2 regions of the Bacteroides intestinalis DSM 17393 genome follow, and region 1 is predicted to be linked to the other one. Evidence: riboswitches for the same ligand, from Rfam matches in the RefSeq annotation. Region 1 holds a riboswitch; the other holds the start of a gene.
What was found. Region 1 has a riboswitch for thiamine pyrophosphate ahead of BACINT_RS22245 (TonB-dependent receptor). Riboswitches for the same ligand answer to the same signal wherever they lie in the genome.
Positions count from the first base shown of each region.

Region 1 (16,146 bases):
ACGTATAACTGAAACGATTGTTCAGAATAAAGTCCGGTGAGAAAGAGATAGGAGTATTGCCACGATCTATTTTCCAGGCTTCGGTAGTAGGGTCCTCCCATTCGTACAGTGTTTCGGAGAAGTTCTCTACACGATTACGGCTAAAGGTGGCATTGATATCCCATTGGAAACCACAGTTCAGTTTCAATCCAGCCATGAGTTCTATACCCATGCGATAACTGTCGGGTACATTGGCTGCTACAGCTTCGCCAATTTCATTCTTTTCGCCTGTCAATACCAGTTGGTTTTTATAATCCATGTAATAGAGATTAGCGCCCAGATTTAACCATGAGTTGGCAAAGGTATATCCCAGTTCATAGTCGAATAAGCGTTCTGCTTTGGGATGTTCGGTTAACTTTCCGTCGGTATAGTTATTGCGCGTAGGTTCTTTATGGGCTACACTGAATGAACCATATAGACGGTTGTTAGTATTGATCTGCCAGAACAAACCGGCTTTCGGGTTGAAGAAGTCGAACTTATCTTCAATATGCAGGGTTTGAAGTGCGTTCGTATCATCGTTCCATTTGTCATTCCGGCCATGCATCTTGTAGGTGATGTGACGGTATTGCAGATCGGCGTATGCACTGACACCACCACCTAACTCATAGTTGGCTTTCAGATAGATATTTCCATCATTTTTAGTAGCGTTGTTGCGGTAGTAATCATTATCAGGATTCAGTTGCCCCAGATAGTTCTTCACCCACAGTACTTTACCGAAATGGTCGCCATCATAACGATTCAGACCGCCACCCAGTGAAGCGTTCAGCCGGTCATTGGTATAACTTACGGAGAAGATTCCTCCACCAAACCAGTTATCCATTGCTTTTTTACGAACAAGGTCGCTTTTGGTTACGTTTTCTCCACTTACTTCATAGGGTTTCATGCCATATTCTACCAATTTACGTCCAATCTTGTATTCCTGATAATATCCATCTCCTGTGGTATAGTGCAAGCCGGCATTCAGACGCCATTGCGGAGTAAAAGTGTGGTTGACTAACAAGTGATAGTTCTTTTGTACATAGTTATCTGTCTGGTCATCATAGAAGTGGAAAGTGCCACCATTTTTGATCAGTTGATCGGCTTCTTTGACACCATAATCGTAATCAATCTCCGGTTGATGTATCCCTCCGCTTTTATCTCCAATATACATGTATCCGCAAGAATTGAAACGGCGTCCGAATACTGCCATTTGATCTTTGCTGGCATAATTCCATGCATGATAAGTACGCTCTTTTCCGCCGAAAGTGATCAGTTTCACCGATGTGTTGTCATTATAATATCCACCCTGAGCATAGTAGGAATTTAAGCCAACGGATGCCCGGTCTATATAACCATCCGAACTGATATTGGATAACCGTACGTCAAAAGACCAATGTTCGTTGATAAGTCCGGTACCTACTTTCACTGTCTCTTTGTGAGTATTGAATGAGCCGTAAGATGCGTTGATTTCGGCATACGGTTTCAATGAAAAATCTCCTGTTTGCATATTGATACTACCACCGAATGCACCTGCACCATTGGTGGAAGTACCTGCGCCTCGTTGCACTTGTAAGTCTTTTACGGAAGAGGCAAAATCAGGCAGGTTTACCCAGAATACGGTGTGGCTTTCTGCATCATTGATAGGAATACCGTTGGCGGTGACATTGATTCGCGTGCCATCTGTGCCGCGTATGCGCAAGGTGGTATAACCGATACCGGCTCCTGCATCACTTGTTGTAATGGCAGAAGGTATCATGCTTAATAAATAGGGCAGGTCTTGCCCGAAATTCTGTTTTTTAAGTTGTTCTTTACTAACATTGGTAAACGCCACAGGTGTGGTTCCCGTGGCACGGGTAGAGATAACTTCTACTTCCTGCAGGTTTATCACCCGCAAGCTGTCTTTCTCATGCGTCTGCGCACAGACACTCAGCGTTGCCATCAACAGGCAGGCCGCCATTGCATGTTTTCTCATTACAATTTTAACTATTAAAGATTAATACAGAAAAGGGGAACTTTTCTTCTTTTCCCTCCGCCGGCACTACCCGGATCAGGTCAATGGGTATGATCTCAGCCCGTCATATTAGGGCACCCCTTAGTTGAAATCGGGGGCAAAATTAAGTGTTTTCGCTGAAACACGCAAATCGAGTGAACGATAACCGGAAATATTTGTTACTTTTGTAATCTCCTGTAATTATTGGGAGATAATGATTTTATTAACTTCAAACGAACAAATATTATGTTAGTGTTATTACAAACGGCAATTCCTGCCGATGGAACTGTAGTAGAAGAAGGCTTTAGTAAATTGCAAGTCTTTCTTCAACAATTAATAGACTGGGGTGTAGCTGCCGGTGGAAATATTATTGGGGCTATCCTAATTTTTGTCATTGGACGTTTCCTTATTTCTCTCATCAAGAAGATGGTTTCCAAACTGTTGGAAAAGCGTCATGTAGATGCCGGTATTCAGAGCTTTGTAAAGAGTTTGGTAAATATCCTTCTGACCATCTTGCTGATTATTGCTGTTATCGGTAAGCTGGGTGTAGAAACGACCTCCTTTGCTGCCTTGCTGGCATCTGCCGGTGTGGCTATTGGTATGGCTTTATCCGGTAATCTACAGAACTTTGCGGGTGGTTTGATTATTCTCTTGTTCCGCCCTTACAAGGTGGGGGACTGGATAGAGAGCCAGGGTGTATCAGGTACGGTACGTGAGATACAAATCTTCCATACGATTCTGACTACGGCTGATAATAAAGTGATTTATATACCGAACGGAGCCTTGAGCAGTGGTACAGTGACCAATTATAGTCGTGAAGATACCCGCCGTGTGGATTGGGTAATTGGCGTAGAATATGGTGAGAACTATGATAAGGTGGAAGAAACTGTTCGGCGGATTATTGCTGAAGATAAGCGTATCCTTGCTGACCCGGCACCTTTTGTAGCCCTTCATGCTTTGGATGCAAGCAGTGTAAATGTTGTTATCCGTGTTTGGGTAAAGAGTGGAGATTATTGGGGAGTTTACTTCGATATGAACAAGACCATTTATTCTGTATTCAATAAGGAAGGTATCGGTTTCCCTTTCCCACAACTGACGGTACATCAGGCGAAGGACTGATAGTGGTCTGGAACTGATTACTGTAAAAAATAGGGAGCATAACAGGTTGTTGTTATGCCCCCTTATTCTTTATAGTTAATTACTCGTGATAGTTTTTATTGTAAATCACATTTCATATACTCCGAGTTCTTCCTCTATGGCTTCGCATTCATCTTTCTCTATATGCAGTAAGCGATTGATTTCCTTTCGCTTTTCGAGATCAGTGAAATAACTTTCTACTACGGTATACAGATCGAACCCTTCGGTGGAACCTGCTGCCATGTCTAATGACTCTACCATTTTTTCTACTTCCCTGTGAATGCGTTCCTTGTTGATGAAATGCAACTCATTACTATGAATCAGATACTTTTCCATGATCGTTGGTCTTTAAAGTTCTATGGATATAACGTCTGTCGTGAACGGTTAGTTCATACAAAGGATGATAATTCATTCCGATACTGTGAAATTTCCTGATACATCTTCTTTGCTTTTATCGGGGGCAATAGAATATTTTCGCTGTAAAATGGTGTAAGCAATAAGTGTTCTCTTTCATAAATTAAAAGTAGATTTTATAACTGATATTCGGAATCATACCCGATCCGTCTTCTTTCTCTATCTTATGGGTCTTTTCGTTGTACTGGTAAAAGTGCATACCTGTGCGCATACCTACATTTAGCATTTTAATGGAAAACTCATGAGATATTTTCCTTTTGTTGATTCTATAACTGAAAGAAATATCACCATTGAGAGAAGGATCAAATTTCTTGCTGTAAGCTCTGGTTTCATCAAATTTGATATCATGTTCTATCAGGCTTTTCTCTTCGTCTACAGGAGTGTAGCGGTCGCCACCTTGGAAGAAGATACGTCCGTTAAGGCTTAGTACATTTTGTTTATTGCGTCCCACCATCCATTCTTTTCCGGCAAGTACGTTTAGGAGGTAGTTTTTGTCCAACCGTGTGTTGCGCCAGATATGGTCCCCGGCTTTGTATCTCGATTTAAAAAGAGAAGCCGTTATCATATAGTAGAAACCATTTTTCATGTATTGTTCTAATGTGATGTCTATACCGTAGTTCACTCCGGAACCTCTATTCTTTAATATTCTTTCCAGGTAGAAGCTCTGATGGTTGATGATAGAAAAGGAAGAATTCTCTTCAACGGGAATACGGAATAAATATTGATAATAGGGTTCCACTTTTAAGTGCATATATGAGTTGATATTCCAGTCGTATGTAAGCCCAAAGTGATGAGCCTTTGAAAAATTCAGATATCTGTTGGATTCAGTTTTTCCATTGACCTCTTGTTCCACAAAGTAGTAGTCAAGTCTTTCTCTTCGACTGTGCAGGCCGTATGCCAATGCTAGGGCATGTTTCGGATTGAAAGTCCATTTAAGGGCTGCTCTGGGTTCTACGGTCCAGTTCTTATTTAGAGTGAAGTATTGCGCAGTGATGCCCAGACTGGTGGTAAAATGATTACTTAGGTTGATGACAGAACTGCTGTATGCCGAGAGTACACAACTTTCTCCGTTCCCTTTTGAAATCTGTTCCATAGGTATATCTAAACCAAAATTAGGACTGATTTTGTAATCCAGATCGTATTTAAGTCCTGTGATTGTGATACCTGTCCGGTTGATGTGGTTGGAGTTGAACTTCTTGTTCAGATAAGAATTGAAAACGATATCCCATTTGGAATTCCGGATATCTCCTACATGGACCAGTTTATCGTCTTCTGTCATCTGATCAGCTTCTGTGTGATCTTTTGCATAAGTAGCGGCTAATGAAGAACGGATATAAGTATCCGCATTGATAAGATACTTGTGAGTAATTCCTCCTGCTGCTTTATCAAATGTTGTATTTCCGGATTGCCGGTCACTTTGTGTTTCCCATTCATCACGGTCGAGAATCTCCGGTTTATAGCGGTCAATCAGTCCGATCCCCCAGATAGAGAAAGTTCCGGCCTTCCGGGTAGGAAAATTCAGCTTAAATGATAAGTCCTGATATTTGAGGTTCATGTCATTTCCTGTGGCTAAGGAAGTAGTATAGAAGCGGTAATTAAGGATATAGGAACTTCCATTCTTCCTGCTTATCGGGCCTTCCGATGCCAGGTCAATACCCAGAATACCCAACTGAAATGTATGTTCGTACTTCTGATTGTTACCATTTCGTATTTGCATGTCGAAGATACCTGATAATGCGTTGCTGTATTCGGCAGGGAACGCACCGTTGTAGAAATCGGAGTTACCGATCACTTGTGTACTCAGGGCCGAAAGAAAACCTCCACCCAGTCCGGTAAGGTCAGCGAAGTGAGTAGGATTAGGAATTTCTACACCTTCCAGTCTCCATTGGGTAAACTGGGGTGAATTTCCTCTGATAGCTACAGCATTGGTTCCTACATCTCCTGCCACACCTGCAAATGCAGAACTCAGGCGTGCCGGATCATCAAAACCATTGGCAAACCTGCCTGCCTCTTCCATACTGATCATATGTCCGCCGATAATGGCCATTGCATTCAGGGGCTTATCTTTCTTTATCTCAGGTTGTATGACGACTTCCGCTAACGAATGAACATTCTCGTCCAATGGGATTTCCATATATACTTCCTTGGAAGAGGTTACAGGTATTTCATTGAAAATATTGGCATTATATCCTACATAGGAGGTTTGTATATTGCATCGTCCCACAGGAACATGGTCTATCCGAAATCTTCCCAGACTATCTGTTGTACTGCCCAAAGAACCGCTATTCATAATTCTTACAGTAGCAAACTCTATGGGGGCATTGGTTTTGGAATCCAGTACGATTCCTCTGACTGTTTGGGTAGGTCTCTCTGTTTTTTCCTTGGTGGATTTCTGTTGTTCGTTGTCGGATGGAGTGATAATGATATGGTAGCCTGTTATTTTGTACGAATACCGGGTTTCTTTCAGGATTTGTGATAATGCCTCGTCAATACTCTGGTTTTCTAATGACAGTGATATTTTCTTCTTTACATCTACGGTCGACAACTCATAGGCTATGCTGTATCCGGTTTGTAGTTCTATCTCGGCAAAAGCTTCTTTCAGTGATATGTTTTTATTTTGTATGGTGATTTGCTTTTTGTCATTCTGTGCTGTGGCATTAAATGATAGAAAGGCAAAAAATAAAAAAAGGAGTATCTTATTTATTTGTTTATTAATGGTTATTCGGTTCATTATTGTATATTTTTATAAGATAAGCTGCATTTCGGCAGAACTTGTTCATGCAAGCATGAAAGTTCTGCACTCAAATTGCATTATCTTTGTATGGTTGATACTTTATTTTAGTTCACTTTCAAATAGAGCATTAGCATTTCAGAACCGGGTTGAGGGTCTCAAGCTGCAATCCGGTTCTTTTTCTTCATAGGCAGTTTCTTTTTATTGTTTTTTGATTAGTTCTACTTTGTTTCCTTGCTTTTGATAACTGAAGCCAATCATCTCACTTAATACAGACAGTATTTCTTCCAGATTTTCATTTTTAAGGAATCGGACGGTATATTGTTTGGAGGCAGGAATGTTCATTGTATGATTGATAGTCACATCGTAACGTTTTTCAAGTGTTTGCAGGATCTCGGTGAAAGGTGCATCGGTAAATATCAGTTTACCCGTGATCCAGCCATCTGTATCGGTTGGGGAGACTTCAGTAATGTTGACGGCGGATGTTTTTTTATCGTATGTCAACTGTTCATTAGGCTTTAGTATCCGTGGGTCTTGGGTGGGAGGGATAACTTCAACTTTACCACTTGTCAGGGTAGTGGTTACCAGTTTGTCATCAGCGTAAGCCTTTACGTTGAATTTAGTTCCTAATACTTTAACTGAGAGTTGGGAGGTTTCTACAATAAACGGTTTACTTGTGTTCTTCCGAATAGAAAAATAAGCTTCGCCATCAAGGTGTACAAGGCGTTGCACTTTCGAGAACTCTTTCGGATATTTGACTACAGTTCCCGCATTCAGCCATATTTCAGAACTGTCCGGTAATAAGAAGTGTTTCTTGTCACCGTATGCAACTGATATTTCAATCCATTTATTTTGTGTGGAGGTATAATATAAATAGCCTCCTGCCATCATAAATAGTGGAATCAGAACGGCTGCAATACGTGTCAATTTTTGATAGAAAGGTCGGTGAACGATTTCTTTATAGCCAATTCTTTGATTTACTCTGTCTAGTACAAGTTCAGTGTCCGGATCGGTTTTTGCTTCCAGTTCATTCCAATATTCCAGTGAGGCTTTTTCTTTTTCCTCAATATCTTTATCTTTAATAATCCATTTCTGAACCCTTTCTTCTGTATCGGAAGAGAAACGTCCGGATAAGTATTTCCTAAGAATTCGAGTGATCATATTCTTGTTCATCTGGCTGTATTTTATAATATATACAGCTAACAGATGAAAAGCTCAGTAAGAAAATCGAGTTTTTTTATTTTAAGGAAGTAGGCTTTCTCTAATAACCGAGAAAAGGAACAAATAATCTGCACCTTACTAACTCCATATCTCCTCCATACCAACTCCACTATTTTGTTCCCCGTATAGGAGTGGAGCAAGTGCGGGCTTGATATGGATATGGAGAGCTTTTGACCAAAATGAGTTATCGGATTAATTCGTTTCCTAACTCTATTGTGCAGGATGCTTATACCAATCTTTATTAGTTTTTCCCTCAGACTTTACCCAATCGTTGAATTGGGGATAAGCTAAGTCGATTCTTACACTTTCATCGGGTGTAGGGAAATCCTTAATACTTGCCAAATTCAGGGCAAAGGGAAATTTAAGCCTGTTCATTACGTAGTAGAGGCCTTCATCAGTGCGTGAAGCATCGCTTCCTGTACCGAATAGACCGAAATCAGCCTTGTCTGTCGGAGGATATTTCACTAAATGTACTTCTCTTCCTCTGCCTTTGTCCGATTCTACAAAGATAAATGGATTATATGGAGGTACGACATTTGCTTCCACAAGATCGTTCAATTCAAAGCTTATTGTGATTGTTTTTTCAAGTACACCTTTGATGTTATCGAATAATAAGAAAGTAGGATGACTTTGTCCAGGCTCCTGATTAGCTCCCTGCATATATTGGGATTGTTCGGCTCCGTCTATTGTTATATTACTTACATCGCCGGATGAGACACTACTCAATTGGAAGCCAAATCCTGATTGGAGTGTGCCACCATTATGACGTGGAATGAATTGATTTTCTATCTTATATACTCTATTGTTACTCGTGTTTTTATACACTTTGCATGAATAGTCTATCATCACATCATTCATATCATAGTCACCCATTGATGGCCATAAGTCTTCAAAGGTTAGTGTACCATAGTATGTAGTGAAGTTCTCCGTGTTACTCGGTGGATTTCCTACATCCGGTATTGTAGGTGTATTGCTTTCGTCTATTGCTCCCTTCTCTTCTATTTGCAGATAGAAAGTGGCATCATTGTAACGAAGGTCGGTATTATCTTCGAATCCGATAGCTACAAGTTGGTCGGAGTTGGGATCCCTTAATGAAACGCTCCGTTGTTTTCCATCTGAATTTAGATGCGAAAGGGAGAATCTGTTATATTTTTCATCGACTCTGGGCTTGACATTTCCTGCCTCGAATCCCATTCCCTGCAACCACCATCCGATGGTTACTCCTGCGGGAAATTCATCATGGAATTTTTCTCCGTCCCAATACTTCAATAGTACTCTGTCACCACTAACTAATGCTCCTGTTTCACCCTTGTGAGCAATAGAGGTGGCACTGGGGAATGCAATGATTCTCTGCACTTCCGATACACTTTGGGGTTCCTGTCCGGTAGGGTAACTAAAGTAGCCGACACTATTGTACCAACCAGCGGAACTATTGATGAAACATAAATAAACTTTTGTAGCTTTTATGATTTTTATCTCAGAGCTAACGCCAGGAGCGAAGAATGCTTTTCCATAATCCCTTTGCTCCATAGCAGTTCCATTGTATTTGACGAATATCTCATTTATATTATACAATGTTTTTGCATCAGGTAGTACTCTGCCGGGTGTTAGATAAGTAGGAGTTCCGAGGGTACTCCAGTCACCCAAGGTTAGCCAGTCGTCAGGATATTGATGATTGTTAGGTGTTAAGGCTCGGGTAGTTGCTTTTGCAATATACTTCTCCTGATTGTACATGATAGAGTTATCAGTAACTTCTAACTGAATAGGAGAGAGCGTTCCGGCATACTCTGAGTATAGCCAGACCTCTGACAAAGCAGATTGAATTTGTATCTCTCCGGAAAATTTACCATCCTTATCTGTGGCGGCACGATAAATGGGAGAGATGTCTTTTTTGACAAGTTCCCCGTTTTCATTTTCTATTATCGGATTTTCGTCGTAGAGGTCGAATAAGACAACATAGTCTTTTCCTTTGAATCCATAGTCCACAGACAGGTTTATCTTCTGGTTTAAGTCAAAATCGAAGAACTGGTCTGCCGGAATTTTAACATACACATCATTTTTTTCTAAACAACTTGTCGCTAGTAATAGTGTCGAAGTTATGCAAGTAGCAATAAATAAAAATCTTTTCCCCATAAGATTATGAATATAATAATCTGCAATTATACGAAGAAAAATGATTCTTTGTTATTTTAGGTGAATATATTTTTTCTTTTACTTCTTTTTTAGGGGGTTGGAGCGAAAAAAGAGTGTATTATAACAGTGATAAGAAGAAGCATGAAATTGTTTTCCGTATTTCTTTCAAGGCGAGACTTAACTGGCTTTCTACATTTCTCTTGGTAGTATTCAGTTGTGTTGCTATCTCTTCATTGCTTAAGCCTTCGTTACGACTTAAAATATATATCTTCTTCCTTTGTTCCGGCATTTTTTCTACTGTGTCGTCTATCAGTAGTCCGAGTTCTTTGGCTATCAGGTCTTCTTCCGAAGTGGAACTGCATTCTTGCTTTTGGATATTATTTAGATAGGTATCTTCTACATATTTATGTTTCAGGAAGTTGATAGCAGAGTTTCTTGCTACTGTATGTAAGAAAGAATCAAATGATTTTGAAATATCAATAGAATGACGGTTTATCCAAAGATTCACAAATAAATCTTCTGTAAGCTCCTCGGCATCTGGACCCGACTTGATGTAGCCATATATAAAAGCTTTCGTCTTACCGTAATAAGTGATAAAAACTTCTTCGAAAGCCTTGTGGCTACCTTGCTGCAAAGCTTTCAGAGTTTTGGTATCAATCTCATTGCTCATTTATAGTCCAGTTTTATTTTTTGACGGGAGCAAAAGAAGTGATTATTTGTTTTATGCAGTTATTCTTTTGGATTAATTAACCATGTCTATTTTATTTTCTATTTTTCTTTCTTGGGTACGATCATTCCTGCAATGTTTTCATATAATTCCTATTTTAAAAACTTTTTCAGTGGACAATCTGTAGTTTTTAATCCTTTTGCAATGCTTCGGGCATTCATTTGTGCTCCTTTCAAAGAAGTGTGTGTATGATCCGTATTATAATAAACTGCAGTTTTCTCAGGTCCTGCTTTTTGGAGTTTATCAGCAGATAGTTTATTCAGGTCTATAAAGTAAGCACCGGTTGCTTCTGCCGCTTCACGTGTCCACTTGCCATAACTCTCGGTATTGCGCTCTATTTGTCCGTCTTTCCATTTATTGCGGGGTGTATGGCTTAAAACAATGGGAATCGCCCCCTTTTCCTGGGCATCCATAATAAATTTGCGGAGGTACCAGCCAAAGGTATAGACTACTTGGTATTTTCCAGTCTTCTCCATTAGGAAGACTTTACTTTCGTTTCCTGAGCCATGTAACTCACCGCGGGCTTTTCCTGTGTTGATATCTCCTCCGTCATTGTGTCCGAACTGGATTAATACGAAATCTCCCGGTTTAAGTGCATTATAAACCTTGTCCCAACGTCCTTCGTCCAAGAAAGTACGGGCGCTACGTCCTGCCATAGCACAATTCTCTACCGATATTTTTTTCGGATTAAAGATCTCGGCTATTACGCTTCCCCAGCCCCACATGCCATTTTTATTATCGTCTTTGTTTTTGACTGTACTGTCGCCAATGGTGAATACTACCGGACATCCTTCTTTTCGGCTGGAACCAGTGATCGTATCTTGTTCAATTGGTTTCAGATAGTTAGCCAGTTCCAGACCTGCGTATTCCCGAATACCTTCGGCAGCAGATTCAGCATTTACTTTTGCTCCGAAAGCACTGGTGTGAATGCGGTCTAAATAGAACATATATTTAACTTTCTCCTTGCCGAATTTCTCAAATTTACGGGCAGTGATATCATTCAGATCAATGAATGGAATCTTTTGTTCTTCGGCTATTTGCTTGGCCCATAGACCAAAAGTGTGATTGACACGTGTGATAACCGTACTATCCTTGTCTTCCCAAGCATTGCGGGGAGTCAGGGAGAATAGGATAGGATGGGCGCCTTTTGCTTTTACATCCTGTACGAAACGGCGCATATATTCTCCGTAAGAGTATACAGTTTCCTGTACTCCGGTTTCCTGAATAGTGACATTCAGGCTGTCTTTACCGATACCTGGTATGGAGGCACGTGCACGACCGCTATCATAAGGGCCGTTGTCGTTATGTCCCAGTTCAATAATAACCCAATCTTCTGCCCGGACGCCTTTAATAACATCCTGCCAGAGACGGTTATAAAAGGTACGACTGCTTGTTCCCCCCAGTGCATGATTTTCTACAGTGATTTTATTTGAATCGAAATGATCGCCGGCATAATATCCCCATCCCCATTGTCCATTGTTACCATTCCCTAAGGTTCCGGTACGCATAGTAGAGTTACCCACTAAAAATAAAACGGGATTATCTCCTTTTCTACTTGATCCTGCTACAGGTCTTGCTGTGTGGGCTTTATTTAAACTATCCAGTGTGTTGTCAATAACTTGGTTGACGTCTTTCATGGGTGCAGTAACCTTGTTCTGAGCTTGTGCAGACAATCCAAAGGCAAATGTCATACCTACTATCAAATAGCTGTAAAATGTGTGTTTATCCATTTTTCTATAACCTTAAATTCTTTGTTTGTGCAAAAGTAGGCGAAATATAGGTTTCTGTAAATGGAATATTATTCAGAATTACTGTCTTTTTGTACACTCAAGTGGGATTCTTTTAAAATAGAATCTCCAGTCTTATTGAAATTGAGTTGTGACGGAGCTTTTCTTGGAATCGATTGTCGGGTTGAAGAAATATCCACCATTTACATCTTTTTCAGGAGCAAATGAATATCCCATACTACATTGCAGGTAAGGCACCCATCGTTTCGCTGCCGCGAGCTGGTACCCGATATCTGCAAAGACCGGTATCAATGCTTTTTCATAAAAAATCAAACATTAAAGTGTTTTGCAATGTTATATTAATAAACTTCAATCGGCATGCTTACTACTTTCTTAAATACATTAGCTACAATAATCAGTGTGACAAGTCTTCTAATTGTCACCTATGGAGCATTAATCGGAATAATATCTTTTCTGATCAATGAGTTCAAAAGGTTCACGGGTAAGTATTCGACTACTAACATCCGAAAACTACGGGCAACTTTCGGAACTTATTTGTTGCTCGGACTTGAATTCTTAATCGCATCAGATATTTTAAAAACAGTATTGGAGCCAACTTTGAATGAACTGGCTATTTTAGGTGGTATAGTTGTTCTGAGAACTATTTTATCCGTTTTCCTGAATAGAGAAATCAAGGATCTGGAGGCTGAAAGCGAAAAAGATCAATGATGCTGTAGAAAGTGAAATTCTTTGTGTTAATTGTTAACATAAAGAATTTAAATAGTTAACAACTTCCTTCATTCTATTAAACCATGTTATAAATGTCTCCGTTTAGTCTTAGAAATTTGGAGATATCCTGAAAGTCCGTATCTTTGCAATGTGTTTTTCATAGTATTAGATTTAAGGTTAACAAAAGATTGGCTGTCTGGGATAGATAGCCTTTTTTTATGTTTACTTTATACTATCTCTATATAGTCTCCCATCATAACTTTTATATTTAGTGTCACTGTACATGCAAACTAACATATTGCTATAATCCCAAATTGCTTTATTGGCTTCCTTAGATAAATTGGTAGCTAAAATGCCGCTCCCCAATATACCCGGGTTACAAGGAATCGTATCTTTTCTGATTGAATTCATGATTAACTCAATACAGGTATATTCTTTGATGTTTTCTTCCTCCAGTCTATTCACTATATATTGGTTAATGTGTATTTTGTTATTTCCAGTCATAAAACCGTACCACAATAGGCATTTCATACCTGCTTGGGTTGCTTGTATTAATACATCCAGATAGGTTGTTCCCGATATTCCCTTTTTATCAATTTCATAAGGATCGATATGGAGGAAGGAAGCTTGGGAAAGTGAGGGTAGTAGTTTTATAATCCCTTCGAGTGAATCCGTATGACAGGTCTGGATATGTGATTCTAATTTCACTTGTTTGGCATAGGATTCTATATTTTCTAAAGCATCTTTTTCTATATCAAAGAATAGATATTGGGATGTTCGTTCTGCCAATGTATTCATAGCTAAAGCGGGAGAACCTAAATAATTTCCTTTTGCCATTTCTGTGCTTTCCAGCTTGTAATAAGGAGATTCTCTCAAAGGTTTTTCTTCACGGGCTTTCTTCAGGAAATAGTAAATGCCGTATTGCTGTTCCGGGGTATGCGCCATTTGATAAATGGCGGATGCTGAATTCGTTTCTATGTATATCTGCGGTTTTTCGATTTGAAGAACTTCACAAAGCACCAGATGCTTGAATACATCAGCTTGTTTCCCATAATGAGTGTAAGTTGCCATACTTTTATGATTTATGTTTATGGCGGCAATATTAAGCTATATAGAGTGAAAAAGCCTTGACCAAAGTCAAGACCTTTCGTTATACAGTTGTTTTTTTCTTATTCTGCTGAGGGTTTCGGGAGTTATGCCAAGAAACTGGGCTATTTCTTTGAATGAAAGCTTTTCTTGTAAACCGGGGCATCTTTTCATTAATGCATGATAACGTTGTTCCGGAGTATCGCAATAAAATCCCAATAGTCGTTGATATATTTCTGCAAACATAGTTTCGGCTATTTGCCTTCCTAATCGTTGGGTGTCCATGTCTGTTTCCCAGAATTGATTAAGTTTGCTTAACGGGAGGAGATAAACCTCACATTCGGTAGAAGCTTGTATCGTGACTGTGGAAACTGTCTGTTTCATGAAAGAAGGATAGTCACAAACAAAGTCATTTGCAAAGCTATAGCCTACTATCCATGTATTGCCATTTGCATCTGTATGAGACAAACGGAATATACCGGATACGACAAAGCCTATCTGATTGTTTTTCTCATTTTGCTGTACCAGATATTCGTTCTTTTTAATTTTCATCAGGAGCCCTTCTTCCAAGAATAATTTTTCAAGCCTTGAGGTATCCGGAGGACTATCTTTTACATTAAATTTGTCCATGATTATTATATTAGTACATACGACAAAGGTACGAAGATTACAGAATGAATGATATAGTTCTAAACTAAAATAAGTACTGAATAATATTATATATGCGAATCAGTAGTTGAAATTCATTCATGATGGAAAAGAGAGGAATAAAAGAGTGATAGTGTGATAGGGTGATAAAGTGGCTGCGCTATATCACAGAGCGTTATCCCGTTGTCACTTTATCACACTTTGTTCATAACTCGTCCAAAATGAACATAATTCAACTACTGATTTGCATTATTAATAGAAAAGTTCTGGATTCCGGAGGATTAATGTGTTTTTAATCCAATATTAATTCTGTTTCGGCTTACTTTTTAATGTCACCCTGTTTACTTTGCAGACAGGAAAAACAAATATGTCTAATACCTAATTAATAGTATTTTTAAATGAAACGAAATGCAATTTTATTAAGCTTGTTGACGACTTTGTTCTTGCTGCCGGGAAAGGCAGTGGGACAAAACACATCAAGCGATGGTAAATTGGTGTATAACTTCCCGTTTGCACCAAGTGAGGGTCTTGTGAATAGAACAGAAAAGGAGTATAGGAAAGAAATCTGTCTGAATGGCTATTGGGATTTCCAACCTGTGGCTTTGCCGGGTAGTTACGTGCAAGGTAAAGGAGTGGCACCGGAATTATCATTGCCCAAAGAAGGTGCATGGAGTAAAACCCGTATAAAGATTCCTTCTCCATGGAATATAAACTCTTTTGCTAACAGAAATGTAGAGGGACCTGATCATCGCAACTACCCGTCTTATCCGAAAGAATGGGAACAAGTGAAAATGGCGTGGATGAAAAAAACTGTAACTATTCCTAATGACTGGAATGGTCAGCAGATAAAATTATATTTTGAAGCTGTAGCCGGCTATACTGAGGTCTATATCAATAAGGAAAAAGTAGGAGAGAATTTTGATCTTTTTCTTCCATTCAGCATAGATATTACGAATAAGGTAGCTGCAGGTGAAACCGCTGAAGTATGGGTGGGAGTTCGTAGTCAATCTTTGTTTGAAAACAACTCTACAATTGGGCGTCGTATTGTTCCTGCCGGTTCTATGTGGGGATATCACATTGCCGGTATCTGGCAGGATGTATACTTGTTGGCATTGCCTAAAGTACATGTGGAAGATGTATATGTGAAGCCGTTGGTTTCAAAGAATATGCTTGAACTGGAAGTGACTGTACAGAATAATACGGAAAAAAAGACAGATCTGCAACTTCAAGGTAAGATTAATGAATGGGTAAACCTGGCTGGGACAGATGTTAATTCTGCTCCTGTACCTGCATGGGAACTTGGACAGGAAGCTTTGAAAGTGGCCCCTGTTAAAGTTAGCATCCCTGCCAATGCTTCAACAAAAGTTGTGTTGCAGGTTCCGGTATCCGGTGAGTTGAGTTACTGGACTCCTGAACAACCGAATCTTTATGCCGTATTGCTTTCATTGCAGGCTAAGAAAGAAATTCTTGATATGAAATATGAACGTTTCGGATGGCGTGAATGGACATTGCAAGGTACCACACAGTACCTGAATGGTAAACCTTATCAGTTGAGAGGTGATTCTTGGCACTTTATGGGTATTCC
Region 1 is NZ_ABJL02000008.1:3,201,206-3,217,351, reverse strand. Features, by position in the region: gene BACINT_RS22245 (TonB-dependent receptor) at 1-1,990, opposite strand, end outside; TPP riboswitch at 2,025-2,121, opposite strand; gene BACINT_RS22240 (mechanosensitive ion channel family protein) at 2,255-3,127, shown strand; gene BACINT_RS22235 (hypothetical protein) at 3,233-3,481, opposite strand; gene BACINT_RS22230 (secretin and TonB N-terminal domain-containing protein) at 3,663-6,290, opposite strand; gene BACINT_RS22225 (FecR family protein) at 6,492-7,463, opposite strand; gene BACINT_RS22220 (LruC domain-containing protein) at 7,722-9,563, opposite strand; gene BACINT_RS22215 (RNA polymerase sigma-70 factor) at 9,763-10,314, opposite strand; gene BACINT_RS22210 (rhamnogalacturonan acetylesterase) at 10,464-12,101, opposite strand; gene BACINT_RS22200 (DUF1622 domain-containing protein) at 12,477-12,827, shown strand; gene BACINT_RS22195 (23S rRNA (adenine(2030)-N(6))-methyltransferase RlmJ) at 13,050-13,898, opposite strand; gene BACINT_RS22190 (Crp/Fnr family transcriptional regulator) at 13,965-14,543, opposite strand; gene BACINT_RS22185 (glycoside hydrolase family 2 protein) at 14,960-16,146, shown strand, end outside.

Region 2 (16,146 bases), on a different contig from region 1:
ATGAAACTCATTATCATTACATCTCCGGACTTTCTTCCGGGTGAGGCGCGTATCCTCACTGAACTTTTTAAGGCAGGACTGGATTTATTGCATTTACGTAAGCCGGAGGCTGAAATCTATGAAGTGGAAAGTCTTCTACAGGAAATCCCGATGGAATATAGAAGCCGGATTGTTATTCATGACTTCTTCCTTCTGAAAGAGAAGTATTCTTTAGGAGGGATTCACCTGAATTCCCGTCATCCGGAAGCACCTGAAAATTACCATGGACTATTAAGTCGTGCCTGTCATAGCTTGGAAGAGGTGGAAACCACAACACCTCGGTTTGATTATGTACTCATGAGCCCCGTTTACGACAGTATTTCCAAACAAGGATATCGTTCGGGCTATTCAACAGAGGCACTGAGACAAGCGCAAGAAAAAGGCATTATCAATGAAAAAGTGATTGCTCTGGGTGGGATCAGTGAAGCAAACCTTGCAGAAATCAAATCTTTAGGTTTCGGTGGTGCTACTTTATTGGGCGATATTTGGAATCGTTATCATGCATGGGAAGACACCGAACAACTGCTTACCCATTTCAGAAAACTGAAACATTGTGCAGAATAATCTTTTTCTTTCCATGAAAAGGGTAGCCGGTTTCTTATTTGAAGTATAATTTAATGAGGCAAGGGTTATCATCCTCCTGCCGGGACATCAATTTCTGATATTCTTCCGGAGCCAATACGGATTGATACGCTTCGAATTCTTCATTGAAAGAAAACTGCATGATATATCCATCTTCAAAAGCTTCCGGCCTGATCAGTATACCCTCTTGGGTGTCCTTGAATAAGAAACTCTTTCCATCGCTCTTCCGGTAAAAAAGATTTTTTAAAGTCAGATTCGGAAACCAACCGTATGATAATCCGGCATAAAAGAACTTTTCATTCTGATATTGTGATCTTAGTAAATAAGGTATCGCATTCTCTTTCAGATATTGGGTTAGAAGCCGTCCTTCTTCTGCCTGATTGTCATCGGTAAAAGTAAATTTATAGCTGGAGATATCGATGTTGTCTTCGCCAAAATTCCATTTATAAGCTAATAGCAGGCTATCTTCCGTAATTTCATAGACCTCATTATCGTGAAAAGCAGGAGCAAAGTAGCTTTTCTTATGATAAGTATAGAAATTACCCGGTGCTACGGAATTCAGAATGCGTGGTCCTTTCCATAAATTGTTCACTTCTTCTCCGGTATCTGCTTTCACAATGGTGATACACGGTTCGTCGCTGCCATTGGGAATTGTCCATGTTATGATTTTGTCTCCCATCGCTACCATAGACTGGTAATTACTTTTATCCGGTAATCGTATCTGCTTAATGAATTGCCCTTCCAGATCATAAACATATAAACTACCGAAAGGTGAAAGCAACTTTACCTGTTTCCGGCTTTCATCCACAATCATGTCATAAACTTCCCGATACTCTCCGGGACCTTGTCCTTTTTTGCCGATAGTGTGCAGGAAGTGTCCTTCGTCATCGAATACAAATACCTGGAAACTTTTCCAGTCGAGGATATAGTTTCTGTTGTTACCGGTAGTGACTTTTACAGGGGCTCTCAGCAGACAACTATCTGTAGTTTCCAGGGGAATTACCTGAATACTGTCAAAAATTTCATGTATGGATAGTGTCGAGGGCTGCAGATCTGCCTGTAAAATATTATTTTGAGTATTACTACCCGTATTATTATTCCTGCATGAGGCTAGTAATATACTTACTGCTAAAAAGAAGAAATATTTCATGATGTGTCAGTAATAAATTTGCTAAATATTTATCAAAGTGTTCGTAGGAAACAAAATTATATAATTTTGTTGTTCATTGATAATTTCTGCCGGAGAAAATAACACCTGATAAGAAAAATAGATTTAGCAAGGTCACAAAAGGATAAAACAATATACGGGCGAAAGATTTTCGTCTCTATCAATTGTATGTGACATCGTAGAAACGGATAATCGCTCGCCCGGTATATATGGAAAAATAGTCTATGAAAGATTTATTTCTTCAACTTTGCAATAATCTCTTCAGCAACCTTTTTACCTGACATCAACATGCCACCGAAGATAGGGCCCATGCGTGGAGTTCCCGAAACGGCAGAAGCTGCCATACCGCAAACGTACAGTCCCGGATAAATTTCTTTTGTACCGTTTACTACTTCTTCTTCTCCTGCAATTACGTCCAGTGAACGTTCACCAATCACACCACCTGTTTCGGTAGCCAGGCGGCTGCCATTTTTGCGTGCCACGGTAGCGGCGATTTCGCTGTCGTGTCCTGTTCCGTCCACTACTATTTTGGCAAGGATGTTCAGTGGGTCTACGTGCATGCCTTCGCGCAATACGGGAGTCCAGTTTACGACTACTCCATTTACTGTGTTATTTTTGAAAATGACATCTTCTACAGAATAGCAGTTGAATACGGTGGCTCCTGCATGTACGGCATGGTAAAGCAATGCGGAGGTACTTTCCACAGAGTCCATTACATAGAGCCCGTCTTCATACTTCTCGTGATTGATATTGAATTCTTTTATAATATCAATAGCTTCTTCCTGAATTACAATCTGGTTGAACATCATAGCGCCACCCCACATGCCACCGCCGGGGGCAAGTTTACGGTCAAACTGTGCTACTTTCAATCCGGCCTTTGCCAGATAGTAAGCAGCTACGATACCCGACGGACCACCACCTACAATGGCAACATCCAGATCAAGGTTTCTTTCTAATTTCTCAAAATAGGTACTAATGATACCTTTGGATACTTTTGTTTCAATCATGTTCTTATAAGTTTAAAAGTTATTTCTATTTGTTTGATAAATGGTACGCAGAACTATCTCCATTCTCTTCCTCTCGGGAGGAGGAGTACCCTCTTTCTCACCTACCACCCCGCCCTTTGGGCACCTCTCCTCCCGGGAGGAGGGGAATGGAGACACTCCGAATATCAATAGTTATGCGGATAAATTATCATTTATCCGCTTCTGCGTCATAATCACAATCCCTCAGCCCTTGGCTGATTCGCATGGCGCAGAAGTTAGGTCCGCACATCGTACAGTACTTCCCGTTCAGATGGTTTGCTTCCTTGTAATATTGCAAGGCACGTTCCGGATCCAAACTCAGATTAAACTGGTCTTTCCAGCGGAACTCGTAGCGGGCTTTACTCAAGGCATCGTCCCGGATCTCCGCACCCGGATGGCCTTTGGCAAGATCCGCAGCATGTGCAGCTATTTTATAAGTGACCACTCCTATACGGACATCTTCTTTTTGAGGCAGAGCGAGATGTTCTTTCGGGGTTACATAGCAAAGCATTGCTGTTCCGTACCAACCGATTTGTGCTGCGCCGATGGCACTTGTGATATGGTCGTATCCCGGCGCAATATCCGTTACCAGCGGGCCGAGGGTATAAAATGGTGCTCCGTGGCATTTTTCTATCTGCCGGTCCATATTCTCTCTGATCTTATGCATCGGCACATGACCGGGACCTTCGATAAATGCCTGTACATTCTTTGCCCAGGCACGTTCTACGAGTTCACCCATTGTGTCCAACTCCGCAAACTGAGCCCGGTCATTGGCATCACGAATCGCTCCGGGACGTAAACCGTCTCCTAAAGAGAGTGCCACATCATATTGTGCACATATGTCACATATATCATCAAAATGCTCATACAGGAAACTTTCCTTTTGATGTACTTTGCACCATTGTGAAATGATACTGCCACCACGACTCACCATTCCGCAAAGGCGTTCGTTAGCATAATGGATATTCTTCAGGCGTATGCCGCAATGAATTGTAAAATAATCCACTCCTTGTTCACACTGCTCGATCAGTGTATCCCGGAATAACTCCCAAGTAAGGTTTCCCGCTTTTCCGCGTACTTTTTCCATAGCCTGATACATAGGGACTGTACCTACCGGAACGGGACAATTACGGATGATCCATTCGCGGGTTTCGTGGATGTTTTCTCCTGTAGATAAATCCATCAATGTATCTCCGCCCCATTTGCAACTCCAAACGGCTTTTTCCACCTCTTCTTCAATGGTAGAGGAAGTAGCCGAATTTCCAATATTGGTATTGATCTTTACAAGAAACTTTGAACCGATGATCATAGGTTCTGCCTCAGGATGGTTGATATTAGCAGGCAATGCTGCACGTCCTGCTGCAATCTCTTCCCTTACAAACTCAGGTGTGATGTAAGTATCTATACCCAGTTCTTTGCAGTTCATGTTTTCACGGATGGCTACATATTCCATTTCCGGGGTAACAATACCCTGTTTAGCATAATACATTTGGGTAATCTTTTTTCCTTCCTTTGCACGATAGGGCAAGGTGATATGGTCGAAACGTAAGGGATCGAGACTTTTGTCCGCCAGGCGCATCTTTCCATATTCGGAACTGATTTCCGGTAGTCGTTCAACTTCCCGTTCCTGTATCCACGGTTCGCGGAGGCGTGGCAGACCTTTCTTTAAGTCTACTTTCAGGTTTGGATCACTGTATGCACCACTTGTGTCATAGATGTAGACGGGGGTATTCTCCGTCATGACTTTCTTCCCGTTTTCCACTACTACGGTAGGGGTGAGGTTCACTTTTCGCATCCCCACCTTCAGGTAAGGATAGAGTTGCCCCTGCATATAGACTTTCTCGGATTCGGGATAAGTAATTTTTGTTTTATCTTCCATGGTTCACTAATTGATTGCTATTGGGTCAGTCGTATAATTGTCTCCATTTCAAGTACAGGATTCTCAGCTTTCAGAATACCGCCGCTCAGTGCTATCCCGCTCAGTCCTAATGCTTTCAGGGATGGAATGTCTTCGCGTGTGATTCCACCGATAGCAACAATAGGGATGGTTAGACCTTCCTCCTGCATTTGTACGAGTATGGAGCGGTAGCCGTCCAGTCCCAAGATAGGTGATAACTTTTGCTTGGTAGTTGTGAAACGGAAAGGGCCGCAACCTATGTAGTCGGCACCATCGGCAACGTGTTGCCTGATGTCCGCGAATGTGTTGGCGGTTCCACCGATAATAAACCCTTTGCCCAGCATTTTCCTTGCTTCTTTTATCGGCATATCCAGTTTTCCTAAGTGGACACCGTCCGCACCAATTTCTTTCACCAGATCTACACGATCATCAATGATGAAGGTAGCCCCGTACTGGCGGCAGAGTTCCTGCACGTGCATGGCTGTGTTTTTCAGTTCTTCTTCGGAAACGTCTTTCATCCGAAGTTGAACCCAGCGGCAACCTCCCTCGAGGGCTATACGTGCGGAGTCCGGATAAGAAATGGATGCCGTAAAATGCGTAATGAATTGTACGTCAAACATTCAAATTCTGAATTTAGAAATTATACTTGCAGAAAGGGGCAGTAGTATAAACGAATAGTAAGAAGATAAGAAGAAAAATTCCCTTCGACGGTACTAACCGTATCAGGTTCATTGGGTATAATCTCAGCTATATTTATAGCACCCCCTTTTCTGCCGGTAAAGTAAAGACGAATGTTTTTAACAGGAAAGAGACCAGCTTATCTTTTATGATTATTTAAACTTAACATAATTCAGTCGTGTATATTGCTTGTTTCCCGAAGTAAAGGTACATGAGATACGCGCTGAGGCGATAAATACCGTCTCACCGGGTTGGAAAGCATGCTCTGTGCCGGGCACTTGTCCCGATTCACGGCTTGCTGTACGGGAGCTTACCCGGAAAGTAACCAGGTTGCCGATAGGATCTTCCAGCGTCAGTATTTGCCGGACAGAGAAATAGGGAGTTGTTCCTTTGACCATTGTTTTGTAAGGATCGTCTTCCAACCGTACGCGCAGTACTTTCAGTGTCAGGTTCTCTACTTTATCTCCTTCCTTGCCCAGGAAGCGGCTGGTAGAATATTTCTGCCTTGCCTGCCGTTTCTGAATATCCAGATGAACGGAATGGTATATCCGGGCTATTTCTGCGAAACGTTCCTGTTTAGGAATGCGGGGCGTGAATTTATAGGCAATCCAACTTACATAACTCGGGTCGATGCGGAAAATCTCGTGCAGAAAATGTCCGCGATACTTCCCGAAAGCAATGATATCGTCTCCCTTGCTTTGCATACGTTTAGCATTATACTCCACCAATAGCATGCAGCGGGGAGAGTAATAACATAGACTGCTTGCTACCCGCAGACTTTCATGGATATTTGTAGAAAGGTCTTGAATGTAAAAAATAGACTGGCGTTCGGGTAGTGGAGAATAAACCCATAATGAGTAACGGGGATAGCCAGGATGGGGCAATACCACCAGATAAGCACCTGCATCTTTGTAAGATGTTCTTCCTCGGTTGTATTCGTTTAGTTTCTGATACAACAGTCCTTGTTCTGCTTCGGGTATTCCCGGAATAATCGGATTTGCCATAAGCATTGAGTTATTTATTCAAATATAAGATTTTTCGGGCGAATAATCAAACTCTGTATGGAAAAGTTTAGGTTTCTTTTGTATCTGCACCGTACCTGAATTGTATCAGAGCCATACTTGCTCCGTACATTCCGGATACACTACAGATGCATCGGAAGTACATTCGAAATATTCGTTACTCTAACGATAATCTTATAAATTTGTCGCATATTTGTATGCAGAGATCAAAAATTGAGACTATGAGTAATCTTCGAATTTTATTGTATGTATTTATCCTTTCTTTGGTTGCATGTCATCCGGAAGGGACTAATGTGAAACAAGGATTGGACAAAGCCGCTCAATTAATAGAGCAAGATCCGGATACGGCATCCATTATTCTTGAAACGATTCAAATGAACCAGATGAATGAGGAGCAACTTGCAGAATATAATTTGCTTTGTACTCAGTTCAATGAAGATAAGAATATACCTCATTCTTCTGATAATCAGATTCGTCAGGCGGTATCTTATTATGAGCAATATGGAAATGAACTTCAAAAGTCGAGAGCCTATTATTATCTGGCATGCGTAGAGAGTGATTTGAATCAGGAGAAAGACGCCGAAGTTCATTTCAAGGAAGCAATAAAATTAGCAGCACAAGCAGAAGAATATGAGCAAATGACTAAGATTTGCAAGAGATGCAGCCTGTATTATCAGAAATATGAAAACTTTGACGAAGCACTGGAGATGGAAAGAAAAGCATACGCCAGCCAGTTGATGTTGATTGACAGCAAAGATAACTCTACTGTCATTTTATCTTCTGCTTTAGGTTTATTGGGTGTTATGTCTCTCTTGCTTGGGTTACTTTGGAAGAAACATCTGACAGTACATTCGCAACTGGATACCTTTAAGGAAGAAATGCAGATGAAAGAGGTCGAAGCTGACAAACTGGTGATGCAATGTAATTATCTTGAAGAAAAATATCAATCCCTCCAACAATATATTTATGAGAGCTCTCCGGTTGTCTCAAAAGTCCGTCAGTTGAAGGAGCGAACGGCTTTATCTTCTAAAGTATCTTTTTTCTCTGAGAAAGACTGGACCGAACTTTTGCGGCTTCAGGAGAGTGTTTACGGACTTGTATCCAAATTGAGAGGGATAAGTCCGAAACTTACGGAAGAGGATTTAAGGGTATGTGCCTTTTTACGCGAAGGCGTTCAGCCCGCTTGTTTTGCTGATTTAATGAAACTGACTGTTGAGACTCTGACCCGGAGAATCTCCAGGATAAAAACGGAGAAACTGATGTTGGCAAACTCTAAAGAATCGTTGGAAGATATTGTAAAATCATTGTAAGTCTGAATTTGTCTGTAATTGGTAATGTAATATTGCTGGTTATCAGTTGACTATGCTGCCGGGATGTCCGTGCTCGTCCGGTAAATTTCTTCTCTTTTACGGGGCTGTTCTATAACTTTGCAAACAAAAAAGTTACAGAACAATGAGCAACTTATTATTTAAAAAGTGGAATGATTTTAGTGGGTGGATTGTCTTTGTGATAGCAGCTTTTGTATATGGAATGACAATTGAACCTACTGTCAGTTTTTGGGACTGTCCCGAATTTATTTCGTGTGCCGAAAAGTTACAAGTGGGGCATCCGCCGGGTGCACCTTTCTATATGCTTGTTGGAAACTTGTTTACTCAGTTTGCTTCCGACCCGTCACAAGTGTCCTGGATGGTTAATTTTCTGAATGCGTTGCTGAGTGCCGGTTGTATCTTATTTCTTTTTTGGAGTATCACCCGCTTAGTAAGGTTCCTGATAATAAATGATGGGCAGAATTTATTAACGGCGGATGTTATCATCATTCTGGGGGCAGGGTTTGTTGGAGCCTTGGCATATACATTCAGTGACACATTCTGGTTCAGTGCGGTAGAAGGTGAAGTCTATGCCTTCTCTTCTTTTCTTACGGCACTGGTGTTTTGGATGATTCTTCGCTGGCAAGATGAGTCGGATTCGGTATATGGCGACCGTTGGCTTATCCTGATAGCTTATGTCATCGGACTGTCAATCGGAGTGCATTTGCTTAATTTACTCTGTATCCCGGCCATTGTGTTGGTTTTCTATTATCAGAAATATCGGACGATATCGCTTAAAGGAGTAGCTGCGGCAATTACTACATCCGGTCTTCTTATTATATTTATTCTTTTTGTTTATATTCCGGGCATGGCTGACATGGGAGGCTGGTTCGAACTGCTTTTTGTCAATGTATTCGGACTTCCTTTCCACACAGGGCTGATAAGCTTTTTAGCTTTAACATTTTTCGTACTGGCCGGAGCCATTTATCGTTTCCGAAAACGTATGTTGCATACTTCTTTATGGTGCTTGCTTATGCTCACCGTAGGTTATACCACCTATGCGGTGATACTGATTCGTGCCAACGCCAATACTCCGCTTAATGAGAATGCGCCGGACAATATTTTTACGCTCAAAAGTTACCTGAACCGAGAGCAGTATGAAAGTGCTCCCCTGCTTTATGGAAAAACCTACGCTTCCGAGCCGGAATATGTGCCCGAGGGTGATTATTACAGAGTAAAAACCACAAAGGGGAGTGCTGTATATCGCCCGGATAAAGAAGAAGGCAAATATAAAATAATCCGGCATAAAGAAGACGTGTGCTATACTCAGAATATGCTGTTTCCCCGGATGTGGAGTGAGCGCATGGCTTCTTCTTACAAAAATTGGACAGGAGGAAACGAGGCCGCTCCCACACAAAAAGAAAACCTGACTTATTTCATTACCTATCAACTCAATTATATGTATTGGCGCTATTTCTTGTGGAACTTTGTAGGACGGCAGAATGATGTGCAAGGAAGTGGCGAACCGGAACATGGGAACTGGATAACAGGAATTTCCTGGTTGGATAATTTAAGATTGGGAGACCAGAGTTTGTTGCCGGAATCCCTGCGCCAGAACAAAGGGCACAATGTGTTTTACGGATTGCCGCTATTATTAGGACTGTTCGGTATCTATTGGCAATGGAACCGCAGCAAGAAAGGTAAACAGCAGTTTAGTGTACTGTTTTTCCTCTTCTTTATGACAGGACTGGCTATTGTGCTTTATCTGAATCAAACACCCGGTCAGCCGCGCGAACGGGACTATGCATACGCCGGTTCGTTCTATGCTTTTGCTATCTGGATAGGGATAGGTGCTGCCGGATTGTGTGATGCGCTTCGCCGGAAAACGACTTCTACGGTACAAGTCAGTGTATTAATGACAATCTGTTTATTGATTCCGGTGCAAATGGCCACTCAGACGTGGGATGACCATGACCGGAGTGCCCGTTTCACTTGTCGCGACTTTGGGGCTAACTATCTGATGACTCTTCCCGATACGGGAAATCCGATTATCTTTTGTAACGGGGATAATGATACTTTCCCATTGTGGTATAATCAGGATACGGAGGAAGTACGCAAGGATGCACGTGTCTGCAACCTAAGCTACGCACAGACCGATTGGTATATTTATCAACAGCAATGTCCGTTGTATGATGCTCCCGGACTACCTATAAGTTGGAATAAGAATCAATATCAGGAAGGTAAAAACGAATATGTGGCCGTACGCCCGGAACTGAAAAAGCAAATAGAGGAATTGTACCGGAGAAATCCGGAGGAAGCACGTGACAGCTTTGGAGAAGACCCGTTTGAAGTAAAAAATATCTTGAAATATTGGATATTCTCAGAGAGACAGGAATTTAATGTAATTCCTACGGATACGATAAATATCCATATTGATAAGGACGCGCTGCTTCGTTCGGGAATCATGCTTCCTGAAGCAATCCGGCAGTTGAAGGGGGAAGAACTGAAAGATGCGATACCGGACAAACTTTATATTCCTTTAAAAGATATACGTATGCTGAACAAAGTAGATTTACTGATGCTGGAGATACTGGCGAACTGTAATTGGGAGCGTCCGCTTTACCTTGCAATCTCCGTAGGGAGTGTCAGTAAACTGAAGTTTGACAATTACTTTGTGCAGGAAGGATTAGCATTCCGCTTTACGCCTTTTGACTATAAGAAGTGGGGAGATGCCGACGAAAACAGGCCTTATGCAGTAGATGTGGAAAGGCTTTATGACAATGTAATGAACAGATATAAATATGGCGGGCTGAATACTCCGGGGCTCTATCTGGATGAAACAACCCTGCGTACGTGTTGGTATCATCGCAGGCTTTTCGCGCAACTGGCCAAAGAACTGATAATACAAGGAGACCCTGCGCGTGCAAAGAAAGTACTTGCTTATGCGGAACAGGCTGTTCCGGGATATAATGTTCCCGAAACGTATGAAAGCGGTTCTTATAGCATAGCAACAGCCTATGCCGCATTGGGCGAAAAGATGAAAGCGATAACCCTGACAGAGCATTTGATAGCCGAAGCGGAAGATTATATCAACTGGGCTTTTTCATTAAAGGGGAACCGTATGGAAATGGTCCGCAATGATTGTATCTATAAATTCTGGCAATGGAACCAATGTAATGAACTTCTGAAGAAGGTAGATGAGGAGAGTTATAAAGAGAGCAACAGACGGTTTGAAGATAAATATGCACTATTTGCTCCAAACATGGGTTATAAGAACTAAAACTAAAGAAGAACATGGGAACAAAAATAATGAAGCTGAAGGAGACAGAAACGGTATTTGACAGGAGAAATTATGTAATTCTGCTAATTGGCTCGGTAATGATAATAGTGGGATATCTGTTCATGAGCGGCGAGGGGAGTACCCCCGCCGCCTACAACCCTGATATATTCAGTGGATTGCGTATAAGGGTAGCTCCCATCGTATGTTTGACAGGGTATTTGATTAATATATTCGGTATCCTGTATCGGCCTAAGCGGAGCTGATTGTCTGAGAGATTTGCGTGCATTAGAACCGAACCATCAGTTCTAATACAATCTTATCCTGCTCTGATTCTTTGGTAATGCTGTTTTTGGCATAAAAGTATTTTTCAAAGTTCAGGCGAAGGTCCGTACGGAATGCTTTGCTGAGGCTGAAAGTGACACCACCCGTCACGCGGTGCCGTTTATAGTCAGTAGTGACTAAAGCGCCTGTTTCCTCATCGATAGCTTTGCCGTCGCTCTGGCTGGTCATCATATCATAGCGTACCAGGAAAGACATTTTGTTGAAAACCTTTCGTAGAGGTAAATCGTAGTTGATGAAGCTGTTCACGGCATGCACATTGTCGTAAGCATTGTCAGCATACGTCTTGTACAGGTATTCCCCTTCAATATGGAAACGGCCGGATTCGTAGAAAGCACCGATGTCATAAGAGTTAATCCGTACATCTTGCGGCTGAATGCTCTGTATGCTTAAAGCCAGATTAAGTTTTTGGGCAAACAGGAATTGCGCTTTGGCGGAGTAATTCACTTCTTTGTGCCACTCCTTCTGGTTGGTCAGTCCCGAACCATTATAAAGCCCGCCCTCTAATGTAACAGGTATTTCAGTTCCGAGTTTATATCCCAATGTAACGCCAACGTCACGTACGTTACCGACTTGTTTCGCAATGAATGAACGGTTGGCAAAATATTGCTGGTGCGGAGAACGGTGGGCGTCAATGGTGAACGGTACGCGCATTTGTCCTGCAGTTACTGTCAGGTCTTTTACCGGGAAGAGGCGGGCGTAGGCATCCAGCATCTTGATTTGTCCTTCATCGGAAAGGTCGATTTCTGCTTTATAAGCCACTATTGGTAATACATTGCCGGTAATACTAATACGCGCATTGCGCACTTCGAAGCGGCTGGCAGCCATTTCTGTCTGATACTCGAACTTGGTGCGGATAGTACCATGTATTTCCGGAAGATAATCTTTTGTTTCCAGCTCTTCTTTATCAATCTTCTTTCCGTCTTCGTTGCGGTATGGAGTTTGAGCTTTCACAGCCAGTGGCAACAAAATGATGAGCAACATCAATGCGCTTTTCTTCATAATTCTTAGTTGTAGTCGATTAATTTATGGCGGCAAAGTTCAGACATACGTGTTATGTTTTTATGTCATGTGTATTTCGTTTTAGTTACAATTCTCTTTTTTCTTTTTCATTTTAGTGGTGGTGTCAACCATAAAAAGACGTTTTCCTTCACTTTTTATTAGAGGAGGTAACATAAGCGAAAAAACTTGTAACACAGATATGGGGATTCTCTCTAAAAAAAGCATTCTTTTGCAACCGTTTCCAATAGCAAACATTAAATAATGAATATATGATATCATAGTATACGGATATACAATGAAAAACCTTTTAAATAATTATCAGATGAAACATTTATTCAAATTTTCCCTTTGCGCGTTGGCATTTGCCATGAGCGCAAATAACGGGTTCGCACAAAGCGGCGAAACAGGACTGAAGGATGCTTATAAAGATTACTTCTCTATTGGCGTGGCTGTTAATATGCGTAATATCGCAAATCCCGAACAGATTGCCATCATCAAAAAAGACTTTAACAGTATTACGGCGGAAAACGACATGAAGCCGCAACCCACCGAGCCTGCCTACGGACAGTTCAACTGGGAGAATGCCGACAAGATCGCCAACTTTTGCCGTAGCAACGGTATCAAACTTCGCGGGCATTGCTTGATGTGGCATGCCCAGATAGGAGAATGGATGTATAAGGATGAAAAAGGCGATTTTGTGTCGAAAGAGAAATTATTCCAGAATATGAAGCATCATATCACAGCCATCGTGGAACGTTATAAAGACGTGATATATGCGTGGGACGTGGTGAACGAAGCTATCTCCGATGGTGGCTGGCAGGGTGGCCGGCGAGGCATGGGAGAGCAACCAAGTCCATATCGCAATTCCCCCCTTTATCAGATTGCCGGTGACGAGTTCATTAAGAAAGCCTTTATTTATGCCCGTGAGGCCGACCCTAATGTACTCCTTTTCTATAATGACTATAATGCTGCCGATCCCGGAAAGCGCGACCGCATCTATAATATGGTGAAATCCATGAAGGAAGAAGGTGTGCCCATTGATGGTATCGGCATGCAGGGACATTACAATGTCTACGGTCCGAGTATGGAAGATGTAGATGCTGCCTTGACAAAATACTCTACGATAGTGAAACATATTCATATTACCGAGTTGGATATTCGTGCCAATCAGGAGATGGGAGGACAGCTCAACTTCAGCCGTGACGGCGGCAATATCAGTCAGGTGGTGAAAACGCTTCAGGAAGATCAGTATGCTCGCCTGTTTAAAGTGCTTCGCAAGCATAAGGATGTGGTAGACAATGTTACTTTCTGGAATCTTTCCGACCGCGACTCATGGCTCGGCGCACGCAATTATCCGTTGCCTTACGATGAGAATTATAAGCCGAAACGTGTCTATAGCATCATTAAGGATTTTGATCCGGCACACGATAATGCTGTGGTGAAAGAAGATTTCCGTCCTTCTGTGCTTAATCAGCCCGGACGGCAGTATCCTATGGTTAATTCGCAGGGATATGCCCGCTTCCGTGTAGTTGCTCCTGATGCCAAATCAGTCATTGTCAGCCTTGGACTGGGAGGTCGTGGCGGCACAGTTCTCCGTAAGGATAAAGAAGGTGTATGGGTGGGTACTACAGATGGCCCTATGGACGAGGGATTCCATTATTACCACCTCACTATCGACGGTGGCGTGTTTAATGACCCGGGCGCCAAGAATTATTACGGTTCTTGCCGATGGGAAAGCGGCATTGAGATTCCGGCTCATGACGAAGATTTCTATGCCATGAAACAAGTGCCTCACGGCAATGTTCAGCAGGTTTATTTCTATTCCAAGAGTACGGACACTCACCGTCGTGCATTTGTTTATACACCGCCCACTTATGGCAAGGATAAGAAGAAGTATCCGGTTCTTTATTTACAGCACGGATGGGGAGAAGATGAAACGGCATGGTCCAACCAGGGGCATGCGAATCTGATTATGGACAACCTGATTGCCGAAGGCAAGATTGAACCGTTCATCATTGTAATGACGTATGGCATGACGAATGATGTGAAATTTGGGCATATCAAAGAGTTCACGGCTAAGGAGTTTGAAACGGTGCTGGTGGACGAACTAATACCTTATATTGATAGTAACTTCCGTACACAGGCCGACAAGAAGCACCGTGCTATGGCAGGACTTTCTATGGGTGGCTTTGAGACGAAACTGATTACTCTGCGACGTCCGGAAGTATTCAATTACTATGGACTGTTGAGCGGTGGCACTTATGCACCGGACGACATCAAGGATAAAAAGCAGGTGGAATCCATCTTCATCAGTTGCGGAAGCAAGGAGAATCCGGATGGTGTGACTAAGGCTGTGAACGACCTCAAGGCTGCCGGTTTCAAGGCTACGTCGTTCGTTTCTCCCGATACGGCGCATGAATTCCTGACTTGGCGTAGAAGTTTGTATCACATGGCACAGTTGCTTTTCAAATAAGGATATGCCTTAAAAGATAAAAATAAAGTCCCTCAAAAGTTATTGTCCAACTTTTGAGGGACATTTTGTTTTTCTTCTCCCCGAAATCATCTATTTTTGTAAGCTAATTGAATGAACATCCTAAAATGAACAGACCTGAGAAGCGAGTATTGGTAGGCATGAGCGGCGGTATAGACAGTACCGCCACTTGTCTGATGTTGAAAGAACAGGGGTATGAGATAGTCGGACTAACCATGTGGGTGTGGGGAGATGAACCGGTGGAGGCGCGACAACTTGCCGACAGTATGGGTATCGAACACCATGTGGCTGATGAGCGTGAGGCTTTTCGCAAAGTAATTGTGCAGAACTTTATTGATGAATATTGCCAGGGGCGGACACCCAATCCGTGCGTGATGTGTAACCCTACATTTAAATTCCGTATACTCACTGAATGGGCGGACAAACTGGATTGCGCATTTATCTCTACCGGGCATTATAGCCATCTGGAAGAAAAGAACGGGAATATATATATAGTGGCCGGAGATGACGATAAGAAAGACCAGTCTTATTTTCTCTGGCGACTGGGGCAGGATGTGCTGAAACGTTGCCTTTTTCCGCTGGGCACTTATACTAAGTTGCAAGTACGGAAGTATTTGCGCGAGAAAGGCTATCAGTTGAAGGCGGAAGAAGGGGAGAGCATGGAGGTATGTTTCATCAAGGGTGATTACCGGGACTTCCTGCGCGAACATTCTCCTGAAATAGACCGTGAAATCGGTCCCGGATGGTTTGTCAATTCCGAAGGGGTGAAGTTGGGCGAGCATAAAGGTTTTCCTTATTATACCATCGGACAGCGGAAAGGCCTGGAAATAGCTTTGGGCAAACCGGCTTATGTGTTGAAGATAAATCCGCAGAAAAATACAGTGATGCTGGGCGATGCCGAACAATTACAGACTGAATATATGCTGGCCGAACAGGATAACATCATCGATGAACAGGAATTCTTCTCGGCTCTTGACTTGACAGTACGTGTCCGTTATCGTAGCAAACCGATTCCCTGCACGGTGAAAAGGTTGGAAGACGGGCGGCTGTTTGTACATTTCTTGTCCGAAGCATCAGCTATTGCACCCGGGCAGTCAGCTGTATTCTATATTGGAAGGCGGGTAGTGGGGGGCTCGTTTATTGCTTCCCAGCGGGGCATTGGCTTGGTTATTGCAGAAAATAAATAAGTAATGGATAGTAATAGAATGAGAAAATTATTTCTTTTTGGGGCTTTCATCCTGTTTATGACAGGTGTGTCCGCACAGCAAGATTCATTGAAGTATCGCATCAGTTTAAAAGACAAGGCTACTACAGAG
Region 2 is NZ_ABJL02000001.1:78,791-94,936, forward strand. Features, by position in the region: gene BACINT_RS00300 (thiamine phosphate synthase) at 1-603, shown strand; gene BACINT_RS00305 (6-bladed beta-propeller) at 638-1,771, opposite strand; gene BACINT_RS00310 (sulfide-dependent adenosine diphosphate thiazole synthase) at 2,023-2,796, opposite strand; gene thiC (phosphomethylpyrimidine synthase ThiC) at 2,984-4,693, opposite strand; gene BACINT_RS00320 (thiamine phosphate synthase) at 4,711-5,331, opposite strand; TPP riboswitch at 5,393-5,487, opposite strand; gene BACINT_RS00325 (exodeoxyribonuclease X C-terminal domain-containing protein) at 5,542-6,393, opposite strand; gene BACINT_RS00330 (hypothetical protein) at 6,633-7,721, shown strand; gene BACINT_RS00335 (glycosyltransferase family 117 protein) at 7,864-10,998, shown strand; gene BACINT_RS00340 (DUF3098 domain-containing protein) at 11,013-11,261, shown strand; gene BACINT_RS00345 (porin) at 11,284-12,339, opposite strand; gene xyn10D/fae1 (bifunctional endo-1,4-beta-xylanase/feruloyl esterase) at 12,662-14,812, shown strand; gene mnmA (tRNA 2-thiouridine(34) synthase MnmA) at 14,938-16,017, shown strand; gene BACINT_RS00360 (S8 family peptidase) at 16,036-16,146, shown strand, end outside.
Region 2: linked by a shared signal. The riboswitch ahead of BACINT_RS00320 (thiamine phosphate synthase) and the one ahead of BACINT_RS22245 (TonB-dependent receptor) in region 1 are both predicted to bind thiamine pyrophosphate.